3 regions of the Paenibacillus sp. NPDC057934 genome follow, and region 1 is predicted to be linked to each of the others. Evidence: predicted binding sites of a transcription regulator. Region 1 holds the regulator's gene; each other region holds the start of a gene.
The links. Region 1 encodes NrdR, which represses ribonucleotide reductase genes. Its sites were predicted from a motif close to AACACNATATATNGTGTT; they were not measured.
Positions count from the first base shown of each region.

Region 2: the regulator NrdR is predicted to act here: its motif matches at 3,208-3,225, upstream of nrdI (class Ib ribonucleoside-diphosphate reductase assembly flavoprotein NrdI).
Region 3: the regulator NrdR is predicted to act here: its motif matches at 4,360-4,377, upstream of ACFVRY_RS11545 (anaerobic ribonucleoside triphosphate reductase).

Region 1 is NZ_JBHVPB010000006.1:157,223-164,691, reverse strand. Features, by position in the region: gene ACFVRY_RS15595 (RidA family protein) at 848-1,078, opposite strand; gene ACFVRY_RS15590 (hypothetical protein) at 1,115-2,962, opposite strand; gene ACFVRY_RS15585 (TetR/AcrR family transcriptional regulator) at 3,296-3,931, shown strand; gene nrdR (transcriptional regulator NrdR) at 4,042-4,518, opposite strand; gene ACFVRY_RS15575 (alpha/beta-type small acid-soluble spore protein) at 4,687-4,905, shown strand; gene ACFVRY_RS15570 (lytic transglycosylase domain-containing protein) at 4,978-5,541, opposite strand; gene coaE (dephospho-CoA kinase) at 5,538-6,134, opposite strand; gene ACFVRY_RS15560 (manganese efflux pump) at 6,144-6,905, opposite strand; gene mutM (DNA-formamidopyrimidine glycosylase) at 7,094-7,469, opposite strand, start outside.
Region 2 is NZ_JBHVPB010000011.1:223,947-231,415, reverse strand. Features, by position in the region: gene nrdF (class 1b ribonucleoside-diphosphate reductase subunit beta) at 1-625, opposite strand, end outside; gene nrdE (class 1b ribonucleoside-diphosphate reductase subunit alpha) at 665-2,749, opposite strand; gene nrdI (class Ib ribonucleoside-diphosphate reductase assembly flavoprotein NrdI) at 2,736-3,095, opposite strand; gene ACFVRY_RS24360 (hypothetical protein) at 3,523-5,304, opposite strand; gene ACFVRY_RS24355 (hypothetical protein) at 5,337-6,263, opposite strand; gene ACFVRY_RS24350 (hypothetical protein) at 6,256-6,408, opposite strand; gene ACFVRY_RS24345 (vWA domain-containing protein) at 6,603-7,469, shown strand, end outside.
Region 3 is NZ_JBHVPB010000004.1:382,713-390,181, reverse strand. Features, by position in the region: gene ACFVRY_RS11580 (choice-of-anchor A family protein) at 1-61, opposite strand, end outside; cyclic di-GMP riboswitch class I at 151-240, opposite strand; gene ACFVRY_RS11575 (YhjD family protein) at 708-1,115, shown strand; gene ACFVRY_RS11570 (ASCH domain-containing protein) at 1,302-1,748, opposite strand; gene ACFVRY_RS11565 (FMN-dependent NADH-azoreductase) at 2,028-2,669, shown strand; gene ACFVRY_RS11560 (DUF1572 family protein) at 2,906-3,481, shown strand; tRNA gene ACFVRY_RS11555 (tRNA-Thr) at 3,566-3,637, opposite strand; gene ACFVRY_RS11550 (MTH1187 family thiamine-binding protein) at 3,726-4,043, opposite strand; gene ACFVRY_RS11545 (anaerobic ribonucleoside triphosphate reductase) at 4,601-6,592, shown strand; gene nrdG (anaerobic ribonucleoside-triphosphate reductase activating protein) at 6,589-7,104, shown strand; gene ACFVRY_RS11535 (ribonucleoside-diphosphate reductase subunit alpha) at 7,187-7,469, shown strand, end outside.

The DNA of each region.
Region 1 (7,469 bases):
CTGGATAGTACTTTATGCTCAATCAACGAAGTATGATAATTTAACCAGTCTGACGTAATTGAGGATTTGCATTAATTCCACATTCGACATATTACTGGGAATTCCCTCTAATTTTGCACAAGAAACCTCTAGGACTATTTAAGTATAAGTATCTTCAGTTATTCATATTTGCAAGACTAGATCCTTATTGAACTAATTCAAATATAAGCAAGAGCCCACTAAAAAAAGCGACACTTGTTTGGTCGTTTAATCTAATAATTAGAGTAGTCTAGTGGAATTTGTCTCCCACATGGGATGTCCTAATTTTGATTGAATAATTGACGAAACCGATTCTACGAGGATTTTTAGCGGTAGATTCAGACGCAGTGCTCTTTCGCCAAGCAAATTCAAGGAAGTCTATTCAGCCACTTCGTCTGCGCGAACCGAACCCAGGGTTCGCCCTTTGGGCAATCCATACAAACAAGAACGCCATCACGATATGTGATGACGTTTTTTCGTATGAAGCCTAGTAGATCACCCCTGACCGCATCGCTGCCAGCGATGCGCTCTACTAGCTGAGCTATGGCCCCACCAAAGCAGTGTCCGCTTAAAGCCTTTACTTCATTATATTATAATTTGCGCAAGCTTTTTGATTAACCACCGAACGCTTTCTCCAAAACGGAGATAGTTAGCTTTCCACTTCGAAAATAGAGTCAATGATGATCGGTAAATTATCTCTAAGAGAAACTGCACCAAAAACGTATCGGGCATGGGCCCCCTTCTCATCGAATACTTCAAGAAAAAGATCTGAACATCCATTCAACACCTTATGATGTTCTTCAAATTCACCCGTTGCGTTGACAAAGCCTTAGATTTTCACCACCCGTTTAACCTTATCGAGCGAACCGATACAATCTTTGACGACCGCTAAAATCTCCAGTCCCGTCTCGCGTGCATACCTATATCCTTGTTCTGTCGTGTACTCCTGACCTAACTTTCCTTTAACTTTGCTTGAAGGTCCTTTACCAGATACAAACAAAAGCCCATTAACCAAGACACAATTGGCGTATTTAGCAGCAGGTTCACTCGCTGAAGGCAACCACGATCCCTGCCTGCCTCAATCGATTCTCCACAGTCATTTCGTACGACCATAGAAAAATGAATACCCATCTGACACCCCAAGCTTATCCGTCTCCGTCCCATCCACCAGCTTGACCGCTTTCAGCAGCGATACAATTTGTGAATGCATGAGCTTCGCATCAAATTTGTCTATCTCTCTGTTCTCACTATCTGTCAGCAGGTAATCCGGCATAGGAATGAACCCAAGCACTGGGATACCCGCCTCAAAAAGAGGCTGGCTCTCCCCGAACTCAAACTTGTTATGTCCGCGTAAAATTACAGTACGTGCATCGTCCCTCTGCTCAACGGCTTTCTGCCAGATCGCCGCCATCATCTCATTGCCCGCATAGGTATATTCTGTACTTATACGTCCCGTTGGGCCATAATGCCCCGTGTCGTCGTCCTTCCATTCCATGCTGCCTAGATGCTCGACCGTAATTCCGGCTACAGCTTTCATATGGCCATTCCCGCCATCCCATAGCTCACGGTGCCCCTCCATCCAGGTAGACGTCGCCTGAGAAGTCCCTTTGAACTCCGGCAACCGGAAATGTCCGGTCACAAAAGCAAAGATCATCGTCCGTTCCGGCTGCTCCTGCTGCAAGTAACGAATCATGGACAGCATGCCTACGGCGCCATTCTCCTCCACAACATTGATCCCATCCGTATGGGTATTGATGATGATCGCTTCATCTTTATTTTTCCCGTCAATTTTTACATAAAAGGATTCGGTCGGTGCGTTTTTTTGTTCGTCTGCTTCTAAAATCACTGTGGCTTCTTTGTGCTTCTGGGCAGCCTTAATCACCTTTTGCCCCTCTGTTTCATTGACCCAAACCGCAGGGATCCCAGCATAGTCGTCCGTAAAAGGCACATATTGCTTTTCAGCTTTTTCGTCCGATACCCCTTTCCAGACTAAAACAACAGCTTTAACACCCATTTCCTTCGCTTGCTCCAACTTGGCTCCTTTTAAGGCCGTAGTGAGCACAAGATCACCTTCGCTTGGAGCGATCCCGTTCTGCTGTGGCGATGAGTCCCGCATGTTCATGACGATCCCAATCGGGAAATCTTTAAAATTTTCAATCTCCACTACAGCAATTTTTCCGCTGGCCTGTTCATAATCACCACGCTTCGTATACACCAGTTCCCCAGTTACACCCTGTTCGCCCGTTTCCCCGGAATAAGGAAAAGCTGATGAGACTTGAATGGGCTGCTGATCAATAATCAAGGAGCTATTCTTTTCTTCCCATCGGTCAAAAGTATATTGATCACGGTATACGGTCAGCCCCATTTCTGTTACTTGCTGCTCCAGCCATGCAATAAACTTATTGTGACCTTCAGAGCCCGTTGTACGGCTTCCAAAGGAATTCATCACTTCAATATCCTGTAGCATCACAGCTGCCGAATCCAATCTATGTTCATCAATGGTGGCCGTGACATCCGCTGGTAATGACACAGGTTTAGTAATCGGCTTCGCATAGATGCCCAGAGCCCACAGCGCACTAACGATAAGAGCAGCAACGCTGAATAATACTTTTCGAACCATCATAAATGCAGTGACTTTTCTTCTTACCGATTGTCCAAAAAGTCCTCTCCATACACCCGCCACGATCAGCAGCAGGATAGATATCGCCAGGAGCCAAAACCCATTGGTCAGCAAAAATAACCCCTCTGTTACGATGGCGCTGATCAACACCACTTGCAGCTTCTCACGCTTCTTTAGAAGTAAATATGAGATGCCTAATTTAATCAGTAAAATGATTATCGTCGCTACCGAGATTACTGTTTCTTGGCCGATGAATACGGTAGCACAAAATGCCAGGATCAACAGCAGTATAGCTGACAATCGTCTGTATAAGTTCTTTAACATGGTGTCCTCCCATTTTAACTATATAGAACGCATAGAAGTGTAATTAACGGCATTTTCGTACCTTAAATCCTCTGCAGCTAGGGGTTAGTGGAAATTAAGTGCAATATTGTACCTTAAATCTTCCAGAAATACCTCTCTAGCGTGTTTTCTCGAAAATTAAGATACAAAAATGCCGCTATATCCCCAATTTACATATTTTATAGAAAAATAAGGTGCAAAAATGCCGTTAGTTGGGGAAGTGCCCCTTGTTAATTTCTTTTGTTCGTCTCAACTAACTACAACTTTGACATTACATTTGTAATGCCTTATGGTTTTAGCATATTGAAAAGAGCCATGAAAAACAATAAATCGAAGGCCAGAACGTACAAATGGAGGGGAATTGTCATCGCAAATCATGAATTATACAGTCCTAACACCTCTAAACATCATTCCAATAAAGAAACCAACCGTTTGACCAGGGAAGCCATCTGTACAGCATTAGTTTTCTTGATTCAGGAGCAGCCCTTTAGCAAAATCAGCATTACTGATATTGTGAAACGTGCCGGGGTCTCCCGAACAGCCTATTACAACAACTATTCCTCTAAGCAGGAAATCCTGGTGGATTTGGTCGATTCGCTTATATTCGAGATTAATCAGAAGCTCTTGCCTTACACCAATGAATTAACAGGTAAAGCCAAAGAACCTGAGAAGTTTATTAGCGTGCTTTTTGAAGTTATTTTTCAACAGCGCGATATCTACAGAGCCCTCCAAAGCGCCAAGTTTGATTATGTGATTTTAGATTGTTTGAACGAAATGATGCTGTCTAACGCGCATGACACAACAGACGAAAATAAGTACGGAATATACTTTAAAGCCGGTGCGCTATATAATGCTATCTCCAAATGGATTGGGTCCGACTTCGCAATATCCACCAGCGAGATGACCCGAATTAGTCTCCACATTTACCATACTCCGATGTCTCAGGAATAAAATGTGCTGCCCAATAATTGAATTTATTTTCACTGGTGAAAAGCCAAATAGCCCGCCACAAGTTAATATGGCGGACTATTTTTCCAGTTATTCTAACGCCTCAGTCGCTCCTACAGACTCTCCAACTCACCCGTTGTCTTAGACAGCAGGCCCTTCAGTTCCTTCATAAACATGTTGATATCCTTGAACTGACGGTACACCGAGGCGAAGCGGACGTAAGCTACTTCATCCACCGGATAGAGTTGTTCCATTACTAGCTCGCCGATTTGACGGCTCTCGATCTCCGCTAGGGCGATACCACGCAAAGCCTTCTCAACCTCCGACACGATGACCTCCAGGCGCTCTACAGGCACAGGACGCTTCTCACAGGCACGGATCAATCCACGGAGGATTTTATCACGGCTGAATTCCTCGCGGCTGCCATCCTTCTTAATTACGATAAGCGGAGTCTCTTCGATCATCTCGAACGTTGTAAAACGCTTGCTACAGCGCTCACACTCTCGCCTACGGCGGATGGACTTATTCTCGTTGGCCGGACGTGAATCAAGCACCTTGGTATTTGTATGATCGCAGTAAGGGCATTTCATAAGCTTAATCACTTCCTTTTGCAAAATGGTGTGCGTCCCGATTTCAGTACGCACCTGACTGCGATCGAACACAATCTCTTTTTTCCATAAATCACCGTTTGTTTGTTGTAATGAATCTGCCAAGTCCGGCACATAATACAGTTACCAACCGATAGGAGGTGAACAGCAATGGGCCAAAACAACAACTCCAACAACCTGGTAGTTCCTAATTCCCGCGCAGCTTTGGAACAATTGAAATACGAAGTTGCTCAAGAATTGGGTATCACGCTTTCTGCAGACGGATACAATGGCAATAAAACTTCTTACGAAAACGGTTCGATCGGTGGTTACATCACTAAACGTCTTGTAACTCTGGCTGAACAACAACTGGCAGGTCAAGTTCACTAATCTGCCTATAGCTTGACTAAAGAAGTATTAAACGGCTCACGGGCTGTTTAATACTTCTTTTCATATACACAGCTAAAATCCCTTGTAGATATCCGTGTACTGATTATAGTAGTAAATCACCCGCTGGACATAATGACGTGTCTCCCCGAACGGGATATCCTTCACATTATCCTCCGTACCGTCCCAGGTTCCCTGCTTCAGCCAGTTCTGGACATTGCCCGGACCAGCATTATAAGCAGCAATAACTGCCGTACGATTACCGTCAAACTGACGAGAGAGCGAGGACAGATACCAGGCCCCCAGCTCAATGTTCACAGATGGCTCATGTTTTAGCCGCTCCAGCGAGACATCAGGAAGCTTGGCCTTTTCCATGGCCCATTTGGCCGTATCCGGCATCAGCTGCATGAGACCAATCGCCCCTTTTTTCGACTCTTTTCCAGTCTTGAAGTTTGTCTCCACCCGGATAATCGCCGCCACAAGGAATGGATCAATCTCATAGGTCGTGCTGTGCTTACGGATCTCTTCTTTATAATGAATCGGATAAAACCACGACATCCAGTTCGTACCAAGGAACAGAATACCTGTAAAGCCGATGAACAGGAGAAGCAGGACTCTTTTTTTGCGCAGCCAGCTCATGACAACCCCAGCCTGTCCCACAAAGCAAGAACCTGGGCCTCAGTATGCTCAAGATCCCTGCTGTTGTCAATGACGTAGCTTGCTCTGCCTGTCTTCTCCTGAAGATCCATCTGCGATTGCAGACGGCTCTCTGCCTGCTCTTGGGTCAGATTGTTCCGTTCCATTAGCCGGGTCAATTGAATCTCACGGGGAACATATACTACAATAATGTCCTGAAAAAGACCCTCCAGCCCTGACTCAAACAGCAGCGGAATATCTACCACAATCAGCGTCTCCGGCGCTTCCTGCTCCATACGGTACATCCGGTCCTTGATCTCCTGGCGAATCGCCGGGTGGGTCAGACCATTCAGCTTCTGGCGAGCCTCCGGCTCATGAAAGACAATGTTCCCAAGCTTCGCCCTGTCGAGCGTTCCATCCGGGTACAGAATATCCTCTCCGAAATGTTCAACGACAGCAGCCAGCACCGGGTGTCCGGGTAGCATCACTTCCCTGGCGATGGCATCGGCATCCACCAGTTTGGCTCCCTTGTTCACGAACAGTGCTGACACTGTGCTTTTTCCGGATGCAATGCCTCCGGTTAAGCCCATGATCATGTACTCACCTCATAACAGCTTCATTATTCCCATAACAATCAACATTAAAGCAGGCAGGACAGCGGCATGCTTCATCCAGGAGCTGCCGGCGAACTTGAATCCTGTCTTCATCCCCATAATTAGAAAGCTTCCGCTAAACAACGCAATCGTGACCGCAGTCCAGCCCGGGTTGAACCCAAGCAGTGCGGCACCCAGTCCTGCACCGAATGCATCCAGTGACAAAGCAATTCCGAGTATCATGGCCTCCAGCGGTGAAATGCTTCCCGAAGCATCCATATCCGCAGAGGAAGGCGTGCGCAGGATCTGTACGACGATGCCGAGCCGCCGCAGTTCCAGTGAGTATACAGCCGGTTTCACTGGCTGAGCGGGCTCATCATCATAATCTTCCGAGTCAACAGCTACTTCCCCATATTTCTCTTCGGACGAGAGGTCAGAGATACTGACTGTGGAAATCTGTGCAGTTTCCTGTTGCTGCTCGGCACTAAGAGCCTCTTTCTCCTTCTGAATCCGCGATTGAATCAGTGACCAACAGCCCATCAGGATAAGGATGACTGCGCCTACGCTCGCAGCGATACTGGGTGATACCACCTTCGCCAGCAAGACGCCAACCTGCATGGAGACATAGATGACGATGCCAGAGCATAACGAGATAATTAGGATCGAGAGCAGCGGTATTTTCATTTTTCGCAAACCATATGTAATGCCTACACCAAATCCATCCAGACTCAGGGCCAACGCCAATAACAGCAATGATAAAAATGGGCTGAGCACCCGCCATCCCTCCCGTGAAGAACCGTCCTGCCTAACTTAATAAGCAAGACGTTCGCTTGATTAGAGCCTTCTTCACACAGTATATGGGCGGGACACATTGAGGGTGTCAACCATCTGCAGCTTGGGATGAAGTTCAAAGTACCTAGAGGAACTCAGGTAAGATCCGGCAAGCCGGTGTATAGAATTGATTACCGAACCAGCACTGTACTGACACGCTGACAGCTTGGACAATAATGCGTCCCACGGCCGCCGACCACACTCTTCTCAATCATTGTTCCACAAACAGCACACGGCTGGTCCTTGCGGCCATAGATCAGCAATTGCTGCTGATAGGTACCACTCTCCCCTTGGCCGTTCACATATGATTTGACGGAGGAGCCACCAGCATTAACGGCTTCCGTAAGCGTGGATACAATCGCATGATGCAGCTTGTCGAGCTGTTCCCGGCTCAGCGCTTTAGGGCTGTCCTCCGGGTGAATACCCGCACGATGCAGCGATTCATCTACATAGATATTCCCAATGCCGACCACATATTCCTGATTCAGCAGCAGGGATTTGATTTTG
Region 2 (7,469 bases), on a different contig from region 1:
AAATCTCCTGGGCCAGCACGCCGACGTATACGCCGTGAATGCTCTCGTCGCGCAGGATCAGGTCGATGATTTCGCCGCTGCAAGTCATTTTGCCTTGACCAGCCAGATAGAGCGGATAGAAGAAGCCGCTATAGAACAGGTAGCTCTCCAGCAGCACAGAGGCCGCCATGGCGAGGTACAAGTCTTTTTTCGATTCGATCGCCTTGTAATATTGGGAGATGGTCTCTGCCTTGGTCTGGAGGCGGGGATTCTCTTCTACCCAGCGGAAGACGGAATCAATCTCTTCAGTACTCGCCAGGGTTGTGAAAATGCTACTGTACGACTTGGCGTGAATCTGTTCCATCATCCCCATGAAGCCCAGCACCGCTTTACGTTGCAGGCCGTCCACATGCTCCATAATCTGCGGCATACCCACGCCGCCCTGTACGGTATCGAGCAGAGTCAGACCGCCGAGTACCTTCATGTAGGCATCCTTTTCCAGCTCACTGAGGGTTAGCCAGGACATTTTATCATCGGAAAGTGGAATTTCGTCATCGGTCCAGAATTGCATAATGTTCTGGTTCCAGAACATCAGGGTGAAATCATCGTCCGGTCGGTTCCAGTTTACGGCTTGGATAGCGCTCATATCTTGTAATCTCCTTTTCTGTTCAAAAAAAGCCTACGGTTATACCGAGCAAGTGATACATTCCTCGACAGACAGCTTCTTGGTCCGTGTGTAATACAATGACTTCAGCCCTTTATGTGCCGCATAGAGATAACAGCGCGCCAACTCGCGGGTGGTAACATCGCTGTTCACGTGCAGGACGGTGGAAATCCCTTGGTCAATATGGGGCTGGATCTCGGCAATCAGGTCAATCACCTTGAACTGGTCCATCTGATAGGCGGATTTATAATAGAAGACATTGTCAGGCTGCAAATAAGGCATCGGATAGTACGTGGTGGAGTTCGCATAGGTCCGGGTCTCGATTTGCTCCACAATCGGCATCACACTGGAAGTAGCATTCTGGATATAAGAAATACTAGCCGTTGGCGCGATCGCCAGACGGTACGCATGATACAGGCCATTTTTGATAACAGAATCACGTAATTGCGCCCAATCCGCTTGGGTAGGGATATAGATATCCTTGAACAGTTCTTGTGCCTTAGGTGTCACCGGACGGTAATCCGTAGTCAGATAACGCTCGAAGTAGACGCCTGAGGCATAATCCGATTCTGCGAAGCCATGGAAGGTCTCACCGGTCTCGGCAGCGATCTCCATACTCTTCTCCAGCGAGTGGAAGTTCATGGTCATGAAGAAGGTGCGGGCGAAATCCCGGGCTTGTTCACTTTCATAAGCAATCTTGTTCTTCGCAAAATAACCATGCAGGTTCATAACGCCCAGTCCGACGGAGTGCATCTCCTTGTTCGCCTTCGCCACGCCTGGGGCATTGGAGACGGTGGTCATATCGCTGACAGCTGTTAGGGCCAGCATGCCCTCATGGACGGATTCACGGATTTTGCCATGCTCCATAACGTTGACGATGTTGAGTGAAGCCAAGTTGCAGCTGATATCCCGGCGGATGGTGTCTGCTTGACCGTAATCCGTAATTTCCGAGGTCTCCTGCAATTGGAAAATCTCCGTGCAAAGGTTCGACATCTTCACTTGGCCGATATTTTTCAGCGCGTGCGCTTTGTTGGCATTGCTCTTATTCATAATATATGGGTAGCCTGATTCCAACTGAATCATGGCGATCTTGGTCAGCATCTCACGTGCGCCCATCGCGACTTTCTTTTTAACGCGCGGGTCAGCAAGCAGTTTGTCGTACATTTCGTCCAAATCCATATCGTCCAGATGGATGCCGTATGCTTGGTATACACTATATGGTGCGAACACATGCAGCGGCTGGTTATCCTGGGCCAGCTTGTAGAAGCGGTTTGGCACGATCAGCCCGATGGACAGCGTTTTGAGCCGCAGTTTTTCGTCGGCATTGATTTTTTTGGAATCCAGGAACTCTAGCACATCCCAGCCAAAAATATTATAGTAAGCCGCCCCGGAGCCTTTACGCTGCCCCATCTGGTCGGCATAGGAGAATCCATCTTCCATAAGCTTCAGCACAGGCACGATACCTTTGGCCGCATCTTCCACGCCTTTGATCGTCTCACCGCGCGAGCGCAGCTTCGAGAGGTTAACTGCTACGCCGCCGCCGATTTTGGAGAGCTGCATGCAAGTATTCAGAACATAGTTGATCGAATTCAGAGAGTCATCCATTTCGAGCAGGAAGCAGGAGACCATCTCGCCTCGGCGGCTTTTGCCCGCGTTCAGGAAGGTCGGCGTAGCGGGTTGAAGACGTTGCTCCATCATCGAGCGGACCAGCACACGAGAAGTATCGGCATTGCCGCGACCCAGATGCAGAGCCACCACAGCTACACGATCCGGGTAATGCTCCAAGTATTGCTTCCGGTCATTGGTCTTCACCGCGTAGTCTGTATAGAACTTGGAAGCCGCCATGTAGGATGGGAACTGGAAGCCATATTCATGTGCGATCCGGTAAACATCCTCAACCTCTTCAGCGCTGTAGCGTTCGTACAGGTTCTCGTAGTAATCATTCTCTATCATATAATCCACTTTGGATTTAGTGTCTGTAAAAGTAAGGCTGCGTCGCTCCACTTCTCCCATAAATTCCACAACCGCCTCGCGGTCCTTATCCAATTGGAAGAATCCTTCTTCGTCTCTCTTCAAAAGCATGTTGTTCAGCTCAATATGCCGCAACTCGGTTCACCTCCTGTTTAATCCGTTCTACATCGCCAAAAGTTCCCGACAACTCGAACTTGCCAATTACCGGCACATTGTACCGTTCTGCAATCAAATCTGCGCTATTCGCGAACAGTTGACCCCAGTTTTTGTTGCCGCTGGCGGCGATTCCTTTAAGACTTGTATGGTTGTTCTCCAAAAAAGAAGACACCTTCTCTGGAATTTGTCCAAATCCGGTGGTGTATGTAACAAGTACATAAGGCTCGTCTATCGTCATATGCTCTTCGATCTGTACGGCCGGCAGCTTCAGCTTGCCAATGAACCGTTTGACGTTGCCTGTTTTGGAGTCATAAGCGATCAGCATGGTTGTTTTCCTCCTTAGTGGAAGCGAATGTTCCAGCTTATTAAAATTAGATTTTGGGATAAACCGCGCCCTGATAGGGTTTACCCTGTATATAAACCGTTTTCTTCGGAATAACACTATATTTAGAGACGCTTAATCATTTTAACACTAGATATGGAGAAGTCAATAGATCTCAAGAGGTAGGGAGAACGCGCAAATCACGAGATTTCATACTAGAAAAGGAGATGGATTAAGAAGGAATATCAGCGAAAGGGCAGGTGGAATAAGGGATTTGGATCAGATCCAGAATGCGCAACTGAGAGAGCTCCCCAGGGCAAAAATAATTTAAAAATGATCCTTGTCTCTTTTGTGAATGGAGGAAAAGTTGCCGGCAATAAACACCCCCCTGAATTCAATCCAGGAGGGTGTCTGTGCTGACTTGATTCACTTAGTTCACTATACTCAGACTCCCAGTAGAAGTTACCACAAATATGGGCACGCTCTCTTCACCAGTTTCGGTCTGCAGTATACCGTAGCCGTTCTGGAACTGACCGCTTAGCAGCATGGGGCCTGTTATGGACCCTTGATAGCCCTGAAGCAGGATGTAGCGCCCATCAGCATAAGCGACAGCACTGCCTGAATTGTCGAGATAGATTTCACAGCTTATCGCTACATTCTGAAAAGGATGAAGCTCCAGCTCCGACGCCAGAATTGGCGGGTACGCTTGTACGATTTCGGAGAATTGGTAAGTTTCTCCCGATTTGCGATAAATGGCTGTCTGCCCCGCGGTACCATCTCCGGCACCAGTACCAACATTATGCACAAGTATGGAACCATCTGGCTGAAGTTCATAGCTGTCTCCGCTAAAGGAGAACAGTTGTGAAATTCCTTGCGCCTGAAGCGCGTAACCAGTAAAAAGAGTCCTGCCGTTATCGTCCGTACTGTCGGCTTCAGCAACAACGACAGGTTCTCCGGCGGCCGCCGCAAGCGCCTCGTCAAAGAAAATCCGGTGCAGGGAGGGGAATCCGGGAATAACGCCCATGGAGAAAGATGACACAGCATTTTCCTTATTCATTACGGCATAATGAAGAGACCCGCTGCTGTCAGTTGCCGCAACATAGACCTTGGTCCCGTACTTTCCTTTACCGGAAATTACATTATTGTAGCGTCCCCGATCCCCACCTCCGGGGAGCAACCGCACAGGATCAGCTATATTCCAGGCGAGACGGACCGCCGCAATGTCTTCCGAATGATCTTTTAATGGAGATAGCTCGGTGTAGAGCTTGATTGCGTCTTCGTATGCTCCGTTTTTGGCTTTGCTCGCGGCACTATTAAGCAGTTTGGCATTTTGAGCATCTATGTACTTCAGCACTTGGGTTGCCTTGAAGCCTGCGCTGCTTACGAACTTGCGATAGGCGGCAGCATGTTCTGCGAAGGCGGATATGTTCTTACCCTCCAAATCTTTCTTCAGGATGATTCGTCCGCTGCTTTCCACCTGCTCTTTGAGCCAGGGTGCAGCATACTTATGGCTGACGTACGCCTTTTGCATGGACAGGGTGTTTTCCAGCAAGGGACCGAAGCTTCCGGCCGCGGCCAAGGCCTTTAACTGACCGGTATCGTGGTTGCGGAACGCAGCATTCAGTTGCTTCTGCTTGGCAGGTGCACCGCCGAAGAAGGCATCCGGTATCTGCAGAAGTTTCCATTTTACTTCATCCCCGCCATCGTTTCCGTTACCGTTTTGGGCAAGGGTGTCCATAAACTGCTTTTTGAATTGCTGAAAGAAGGTCGTCCATTCCTCAGATAGGTCCGACGCCGCGGACAGCTTGCGATAATAGACTTCATAAGGGTCCCCGGGCTGCATATACTGAGCTTTTAGCTTGAGAAGATCGTCATAGCTCTTCATGAATCCTTCAAAGTCACCTGACAGGGCTTGCGAGCTGGCGAATCGGGCAACACTGTCCAGGCCAGTACGGATGGCTGTGATCGGGGCCAATTGCTCCAATCGTGCTGCTATCTCTTGTTCTTTGTATTGAAAGGAGCGATTATCTCTCGCCTCACGGTATTTTTCTTCTGCGCCGATAAGGTCGCCTGCCGTATGTAGGCGATCACCTTCCTGCACAGCATTCACCTTGTCAGACATGCGCTGGGCCTTCTGCCCCAGCAGTAAGAGCATCAATATACACAAAATGATCATAAAATTTCGCAGGGATATTACTTCTTTGATCGTCATATATTATAGCCTCTTTTTTGCCATACGATGGTTTATTGAAATTCAGGGTCCCAGCGATACTTGAATTCACGGATTTCGGCTACAGTCTGGTCAAGCCCGTTCCAGGGCTCATAAGGATTGGCCTCGATCAGCCGGGATAATCGCAAGAAACGGTCCTTGGGCAGTTCATGCACGTATCTGCCGATGAAACGGGAGTGCAGTAGCGCATAACGTTTCATACGGACGGCTGCCCCAGCCACGCCGGTCAGAATAGCGATTCCTTTATCCATTTGCCGAATCTGGGTCTCATAGGCCTGAACATAGCGTAGCGTGCGGTCCTTGATTAGATCCCGGCGCACCTTGGCAATCTCTCCTATGTACTCGGCCAGTAGCGGCTCGAACTCACTCAGCAGAAGCTGCTCCATTTCGAGATCCATATCCTTGCGGAGCTGAAAGCCGTGCAGGAGGGCGACCCGCTGCCGGGCTACCCGGTCGCCACGCAAGAGAATGGCAATCTCGCGCAGCTTCTCATACGCCAGCACATCATTTTCACGAAGGACGGACACTGCTTCCTGGCGGTTGAGCTCCAGCCCCTCCTTGATGATTCCGATATTGTAGGCCAACAGGTGCTCCAGAGCGCGCAAATTTTCGTTCTGCCTGACTTTTCGCTGCGTATAGTAGAGAAGCCCGGTCAGTAGGAGTCCGCCTGCACCACACAGGGCCATTTGCAGCGTGTTATCGCCAAAATAAACCGCGGCTAGGGTAAGCAGCAAGACTAGCAGTAGTCGATTGTTCATTTTGCGTCCCGCACGGGCTCTGGCATAGTTCTCCACCGAAACTAGAGAGGCTTTGCCGCATTTGGTGCAGCGCTCTTCGTTAAGAGCGGTATAGCGGCCACAGCGCCTACAGATGCGAAGCTTGTCGAAGGAATAGCGGGGCGCCTTGAAGGGCCGGAACGTGACAGGCTTCTTCTTACTCATGGACCTTGTCACCTCCATTTAAGGTGGCGAGCAGCATCTCATCCATATCTTCCCGAGTTAGCGGGTTCCGCTGGCGAGAGGCATAGATTGCAATGTGAATTACGACATATAGGAACGTAACTCCGAGAATAACGTATGAAATCATGGGACTTTTCCTTTCTTCTGGAAGATAGTGCAGCGAAAAAAGTGAATTATAGCGTTTTTTCTAAACGGTTCATCAGTCCTAAAAGTTGAAGTTTACAAGGTTTAATTATATCATAATGGCATACTATTTACAGATTTTAGCTTTTTGGCTGATTCCCCATATTTGCCTACTATAACACAAGAGGAGCCATCTTTATGCTTCATAACGACCACCGTAGAAAAACATCGAAGATTGTCTTTTGGCGCCTTATTCCGGCGCTGCTGTTGACCCTGTGCATTGCGATTGCTCCGCTAGGGGCAGGGCTGGCTCATGCCGCAACCCCGGCGCCATCTCACATTGACGCCGTGCTGCTGATTGATGTCAGCAACTCCATGAACAAGAGTGACAAGAACAAGATTGCCAACGAAGCAATGAAGATGTTCATAGATATGCTGTCCGCACAAGGAGACAAGGTCGGGATAGTGGCCTACACCGATAAGGTGCAGCGGGAAAAGGCGCTGCTGCAGATCAATTCGGCGACCGACAAGCAGGATCTGAAGGACTTCATTGACGGGCTGGACCGCGGCGCTTATACGGATATTGCCGTAGGCGTGAAGGAGGCAGTGAAGGTGCTGCAGAATGGCAGCGATCCTTCCCATGAACCGCTCATCGTCATGCTTGCCGACGGCAACAACGATTTTAACAAAGCTACCGGACGGACCCAGAGCCAATCGGATCAGGAGCTGAATACAGCGCTGGATGAAGCCAAGAAGAGCGGCTATCCCATTTATACCATTGGTTTGAATGCCGATGGCAAGCTGAACAAACAGTCTCTGGCTGATCTGTCTACCAAGACGGGAGGCAAGGCATTCTCTACAGATTCGGCAGATGATCTGCCGCAAATCCTGAGCGAAATTTTTGCCAGCCATCTCAAGCTTAAGATCGTACCGGTGCAGTCGATTACAGGGAATGGCAGCTTTCAGGAAGTAACGGTGAATGTTCCAAACGCCAGCGTGCTGGAGGCCAATATTTCCATTATGTCTTCACAGCCGGTAACTGCGAAGCTAAAGGACCCCACCGGG
Region 3 (7,469 bases), on a different contig from region 1:
TTCCCACTGTCAGCAGCCCTGCCAGGAACAATTTCACTGCCGACTTCATTTTTTTCCTCAATGCTTACACCTCCTATTAAATTTTATATGATCTCGTAGCAGCTACGATGACAACAAAAAAAGACCACCAAGAAGTAGAGAAGCTCTCTTCATGGCAGTCGGACGGTCATGGCACTTGTCAGTACTTTAGACTCCTGGACTTTGCGTCCCGTCTTTTCAGACGGTTTGCTATTATACATGACGATAATAACTTACTAGAAATGCCCGCAAAACAACATACGGCAGGCCCTGCGTGATATTTTTTGCTGTAATTTATCAATAGTGTAGCTTGGCGTTATCGCATTGTCAACGAATTCCTTTTTGTACAATATTTAAATGAAAAAAGCGCCAAAAGGCGCTTCAAATCGTCATTTTATCCTCTTTTTAGAACATCTGTATCCACCCGATAATTGATATCCATAACGGAATACTCAGGAACAGTCCGAACAACATACCCCGATAAATATTCCCTTCATGCTCCATGGCTCACTTCTCCCCAATATTACAATAGTCTTCCTTTTAGTATTTCAAATTAAATATAATATCATTCCTTCGAATGAATTGTGAATTACATCACAATATTGTGTTAGTTTATAAATACCATTGAATATTTTTTGAAATTCGGAGTAGAATAGGAATACACGTTCTCATTTTAGGTGGTGATACGCATGCACAAAGCCGAGAGTATAGACAATCATCTGGTAAAATCGTATTTGCTTCTCCCGCTGATCCTATCTGCTTTTGAACGCGATGCCAGCATCATTTCCGCGCAGCTCCGAACACCTTCACCTTATCTTGAAGTTTTGGATACGGCAGCCCATGCAGCTACTGCAGATCTCAGGGATATCCGCACGGAGATGAGAATTCGCGGCATTAAGGTATATGAACAACATAAGCTCCCGCATGGCCTTGAGGCTAAATTCATCTGCCGGGGATATCACGAACGGATGCTGCTGCTGAATGAACTCATTGCCGCACAAGCAGGAATCCATATGCGCAAGTATCTAGGACTGGATATTTCGGCTTTCCGAAATGAGCAGGAGCAATACAGAATCAATCCTGCCCCTCAACTCTAAATCTACCCTATGCTAAGGATCGGTTAAAAAAATAGGCCCTGCCATGGGAGTTGGCAGGACCCAAATCTATACCACTAAACACTGGGGGGCGTTTGGTAAATCCAATATAACCCCCGAACCTGAAAATAAGCTGATCTTAAGATAAAAATTAGCTTAAAAAATGTCACGATTTTTGTTAAACGAAGATCAGAAATGTTCCTCTTCATCCGAAAGGGGGTACTCCCAGAAGCCCAGTCGCCCTTTGGCCGGGACGGGATGAACCAGCGGGCGAACATCCTCCAGCTCCCAAGCGAAACGTCCTTCTGTATAGTCGCCAAAAGCCCGTTCGTTCTCGCTTATCCACTGCGCCACACCATTCAACCCAGTAATACCATTCAACCCAGTAATACCATGGCACTCCTTCAGTTTCCCTGTAGCAATAATAACACCCGTGGGTAAATTCCCTTCTGTATAGCCGAGCTTTGCGAGTAGCGATTGGAACGGCTCTCGTCTACATGCGGCCTTGTCTATTTTAAGACCGGCATGGATTGCCAGTTCTCCACGATATGCCGTTCGCCATGAACGGGTTTCGTAGTTTTTCTCACCAAGCGCAACCAATGTAGCCCAGGGCTGCCGTATTGTTAAGCAACGCATGTTGTGTTATCTCCTTCTTTATTTCACTGAGCCATCAGGTGTACATCCCTACTATAACTCATTTATCTAGATATCGAACTTCTTATCCAACACCACAATTAACAAAGTTGCAAGCGGTCCACATAACGCACTTGCATATATCATGAAATGTCCGGACAAAATTAACCAAGACATCCATGCAGCAAAAATTCATTTTTTGTGATTAAGTGTCACAGATTGTCCTTCACATTTGTCTACATAAATGTACAACAAAAAACTTAATTATGGAGGCACTATCTAATGAGCAAATTGCTTATCATTAACGCACACCCTTTAGTTGATTCAACTACTTCATTCAGTCTTGGTGTATTCAAACACTTCATGGAGACTTATGAAGTGCATAAACCTAATAATGAAATCATAGAACAAATTAACCTATACGAAGATGAAATTCCCTTAATTGATAAGACTGTCCTAGGCGCTTGGGACAAATCTGCAAAAGGCGAAGCACTAACTACTCAAGAAAAAGAAGTAACCGGACGAATGAATGAAGTATTACAACAATTCAAAAGTGCTAATAAATATCTTATTGTTCACCCGCTGCATAACTTCAACGTTCCATCAAAGCTCAAGGATTATGTCGATAACATTATGATTGCAAGGGAGACATTTAAGTATACCGATACAGGGTCAGTGGGACTTTTAAAAGATGGGAGAAGCATGGTAGTCATTCAGGCGAGCGGTTCGATCTATACTAATGATGACTGGTACACTGAGGTTGAATACTCGCATAAATACTTAAAGTCCATGTTTAATTTCTTTGGTATTGAGGATTTCCAAACCCTGAGAGTACAAGGGACTGCTCTACTGAACAAGGACGAGATATTAAAGACAGCATTTAAAGAAGCAGAGGAAGCAGCCCTAACTCTGGCAAACAAATAAATAATTTAACGAGCACTTTAATTGAAAAAAGGCGCGGCTCCGAACCCACGGAATCCGCGCCTTTATTGTCTTTTTGAGGACGCTGGTGAAGGGAATTGAACTCCCGGCCTACGCATTACGAATGCAACACATTTATGTGTTATTGAGTTCTATTAGGCCCTGTGTCCGAACAGAAATAATGGACTTCTGATAGAATAAGATCATTAAAAATAATATACGAAAGCAAGGTGTTTGAAATGGATAATGAGCAAATCTATTTGGAAAGTAGCAAAAAACAATTTCTTTATTACAAAACCCTCGGGGAAGCAGCCATTAATCAAGTAGATCCCGAACAATTATTTGTAACTTTTAATGACGATTCCAATAGTATTGCAACTATAGTAAAACACTTATGGGGAAATATGCTTTCAAGATGGACAGATTTTCTAAGCACTGACGGAGAAAAATCATGGAGAGATAGAGATTCAGAGTTTGAGAATGACATTAACACTAAAGAGGATCTTTTAATAAAATGGAACGAAGGCTGGACATGTTTATTCAATGCAATGGATTCAATTCATGCGGATCAATTATCACAAATTATTTATATACGGAATGAAGGACACACCGTTATTGAAGCAATCAATAGACAATTGGCACATTACCCATATCACGTTGGGCAAATCATTTACGCTGCAAAAATTTTAAAAAAGAGTAGTTGGGAAAGTTTATCTGTTCCAAAGCAGGGTTCCAAACAATATAATAACGACAAATTTTCTAAAGAAAGGGCTACAAAGAACTTTATTGATGAAGAACTAAAGAGAATGAATTAAATGAATCCAAGCAGAATGGTAAAAGAACAGAAAAGGCGCGGCTCCGAACCCCCGGAATCCGCGCCAATATCATCTTGTTGGAAATGCTGGTGAAGGGAATTGAACCCCCGACCTACGCATTACGAGTGCGTTGCTCTACCCCTGAGCTACACCAGCTTGAAGCTGTAACTTCGTTAAACAAAAAATATTATACCCCTTATTCTGGAAAAATCAATTCCTTTTTCGAGGCTAATGACAGACCCGGTTATTCCACCAGATCAGTATGGAGCTTACGCTCTACGGATTCAAGCTTACTTCTACTGCTAGAGGGCTTGTCACGGCGGTCATCAATCTTGACAGCGGTGGAGACACGCTGGGCCCCGTTAGTAAAAGGAGACTCATGCAGGGCTTCCACAGCGGCGAGAATCCGCTGTAGCGGGCCTTCAATAATGGTTCCCATGGACGTAAGTTCATACGTCACTCCCTCCACCGTCTCTAACACACGCTGCATATCCGCAACATAAGCGCTCAGACTGGTACTGCCCGTGCCAATCGGAATGACCGTAACTTCAGCTATCGGCATGCCAAATCCCTCCCTTGTCTTTTCATTTTGGAAAAACAACTACTTTCCCTTATTGTACCCACTCTCCGTCTCTCCTACAAACCGGATGTATAATTGTTTTCTGCCCTTAGAGATTTCTAGCTCTCGTAGCACAAAATCTAGTAAAAACCTATATCTCATTTATGGACGGTTTGTGGCATATTTTCGGATAAATTATGAACCATTTCAGCTTTTTTTGTGGATGATTTGTGGATTACCTGTGGATGGTCTGTGGACTATCTGTGGAGAAAAACGGGTGATCCCAGCCCCCGCGCGGGTTTGCTAAAAAATCTTTACAAACACAATATATTGATGTATCGTAATCTCTATCGACAAAATATAGTGGTAAACGGTGTTTTCACCCTCCCGTATATCGGGAGATTAATAGAGGTATGCAGGAAGCAGAAATGGTGTCCGCATGCAAGCCTACATCACAAGACCGGGTTATTATCCTGTTTAGGATAGTTACGACAAGCACACGGGCATTTTCTGCATGTCACAGCAGAGGATGTCTTTTTATATGGAGAGGAGATCAGTACATGACATTGCTGGAGAAGCCGTACAACAGTGGTCAACAGGCACAGGAAGCTTTATTGGAAGAAGTTATTCATTTGGGGCGCGATATTATTGACAGCCGGGACCTCGACTTGCTCAGGGAGAACGCAAATTTGAACGGGGAGAGTTTCTCCGGTAAAATGAGCAAGTTCGGCAGTGAATATTCCAAATGGTATGCCCGTAACTTCACGATGCCGCCGCAGTTGGTACAAGCCATCCAGGACAACGTCGTCTATGTGCATGATCTGGACCAATATGCGATCGGAACGACCAATTGTATTTTTATCCCGTTCGAGAAGCTTCTGCGTGAAGGCTTCAACACGGGCAATGGCAGTGTACGCCCCCCGAACTCAATTATGACGGCTATGGCACTGGTAGCGATTATTTTTCAATCCCAGCAAAATGCCCAATACGGCGGTGTATCCGCCAATAAGCTGGATTACGATCTAGCTCCATATGTCACCAAATCCTTTGCCAAGCTATTCCGCAAGGGCCTGGATTATTTTGAAGAAAAACAAACCGTGGAGCCACTTGAGCTTGGCGAAATTCATATGAGCCGCACCGATCTGGCAGAGCAGTATCCTAAGGCGTTCCGTTTTGCGCTAAAAGAAACCGAAAGTGAAACACTCCAGGCTGCCGAGAGTATGATACATAATCTGAACACCATGTCGAGCCGGTCCGGCGGACAGATTCCGTTCACCAGCATCAACTACGGTACCTGCACATCGCCAGAAGGCCAGCTCGTGATCAGTTCCTTGCTAACGGCAACCATGCGCGGACTCGGCAGTGGCGAGACGCCGGTGTTCCCGATTCAAATCTTCAAGTGCAAGCAGGGCGTCAACCAGCAGCCGGGTGATCCGAACTATGAACTGTTCATCAAGGCGGCTGAGTGCTCTGCACGCAGACTATATCCGAACTTTGCCAACCTAGACGCACCGCTGAATATGCAGTATTATGATTCTTCTAATCCCGATACCGAGTTCGCCACCATGGGCTGCCGCACTCGCGTGCTCAGCGACCGTTTTGGCCGCAATCATTGTTCTGGTAAAGGTAACCTTTCCTTTAATACATTGAATCTGGTGCGCCTCGGTTTGGCACATGGCATCGTCACAGGTCGCCGCAAGGTAGCCGATGAAAAAGGCTTCTATAGCGACCTGGATCATTATCTGGACATCGCGCTGGACGGTCTGCTTCACCGCTTCCGTATTCAAGCCTCCCAGAAAGCCAAAGCATCCGATTTCATGATGCGTGAGGGGGTCTGGGAAGGCGGCGAACATTTGGCGCCAGAGGATAGCGTTGGCGAGCTGTTGAAGCATGGCAGCCTGTCGCTTGGCTTCATCGGGATTGCGGAATGCATGAAGGCTATGTATGGCAAGCACCACGGGGAAGACATGGCGGTTCACGCCAAAGCGCTGGCTATTGTCCGCCACATGCGGGAATATTGTGATCGGAAGAGCGAGGAATATAATCTCAATATCACCCTATTCGCTACGCCTGCTGAAGGTTTGTCCGGCAAGTTCACGAAGGTCGATCATAAGGTACTGGGATCCATTCCCGGCGTCACCGACCGCGAATATTATACCAACTCGTTTCACATTCCTGTATACTACACTCTGGGCGCTGCCCAGAAGATCAGTCTGGAAGCTCCTTTCCATGAGTACTGCAATGCCGGTGCGATATCCTATGTCGAATTAGATGGCAATGCACGCAGCAACCCGGCCGCTTTTGTCAAAATTATCCGATACGCTCTCCAGCAGGAGATTAGCTACTTTAGCATCAACCACCCTATAGACCGCTGCCAAGGCTGCGGCTATGAAGGGGTGATCGGCACGAATTGCCCTTCCTGCGGCGCCCATGAGAATGAAGTTCATATCCGGCGCTTGCGCCGGGTGACGGGATATTTGACCGGAGATTATCAGACCCGCTTCAATGCGGCCAAGCAGGCGGAAGTAAGGGACCGGGTTAAGCATCTATGAATATTTGTGGCTACTATCCCGAGTCAATTAATGAAGGCGAGGGCCTGCGGGCCGTCCTCTTCATTAGCGGGTGCCGCCACCGCTGCCCGGGCTGCTTCAATCCGAAGACGTGGAATTTTAATTACGGGGAAGCCTTTACCCCGGAGCGCAGACGTGAGCTAATCGCGGAGATTGCGGCCAACCCGCTATTGGACGGACTAACATTGGCAGGCGGTGACCCTTTCTTTTCTGCACAAGAAGTAGTAGAGTTCATTGAGGAACTTCGTGCCACGCTCCCAGACTTTCCGGTCTGGATCTACAGCGGGTACACGTACGAAGAGGTTACAGCGGTCTCCGGTTCACCGGAATGGCGTCTGCTCAGCCAGTGTCAGGTGCTGATTGACGGACGTTTTGAAGAAGCTTTAAAAGACACCACCCTCCCCTACCGCGGGAGCTCCAATCAGCGCATTATTGATATTGAGGCCAGCCTTGCCGGCCCTGACATCGTACTTTGGCAGCCAACGACGCTTTAGCCGTTTTTGGCGCCTTTTACGGTCTAATAGATCAATTTTTAATAATCATAATTAAATTCAAAATATGAAGGGATGTACAACTATGCCGCAATTCGTAGTAAAACCCGATAATCGCCAATTGGCTTTTGATGAAATCCGCCTTTCCGTATACGCCGACCGCATTCTGAACGGACTTGAACAACTCAGCAAGGAGTCCCTCCTGCGCGGAGTACAATCCAAGCTACGTCGCGACGAAGTGAGCGGAGAAGAAATCAGCAGCGCATTCACGATGAGCGCCCTGGAACTGGTGAGCAAAGAAGAGCCGGAATGGAAATTTGCTGCTGCACGTTCGCTTTTAACTTCATTATATAAGAAAGCTGCTGTAA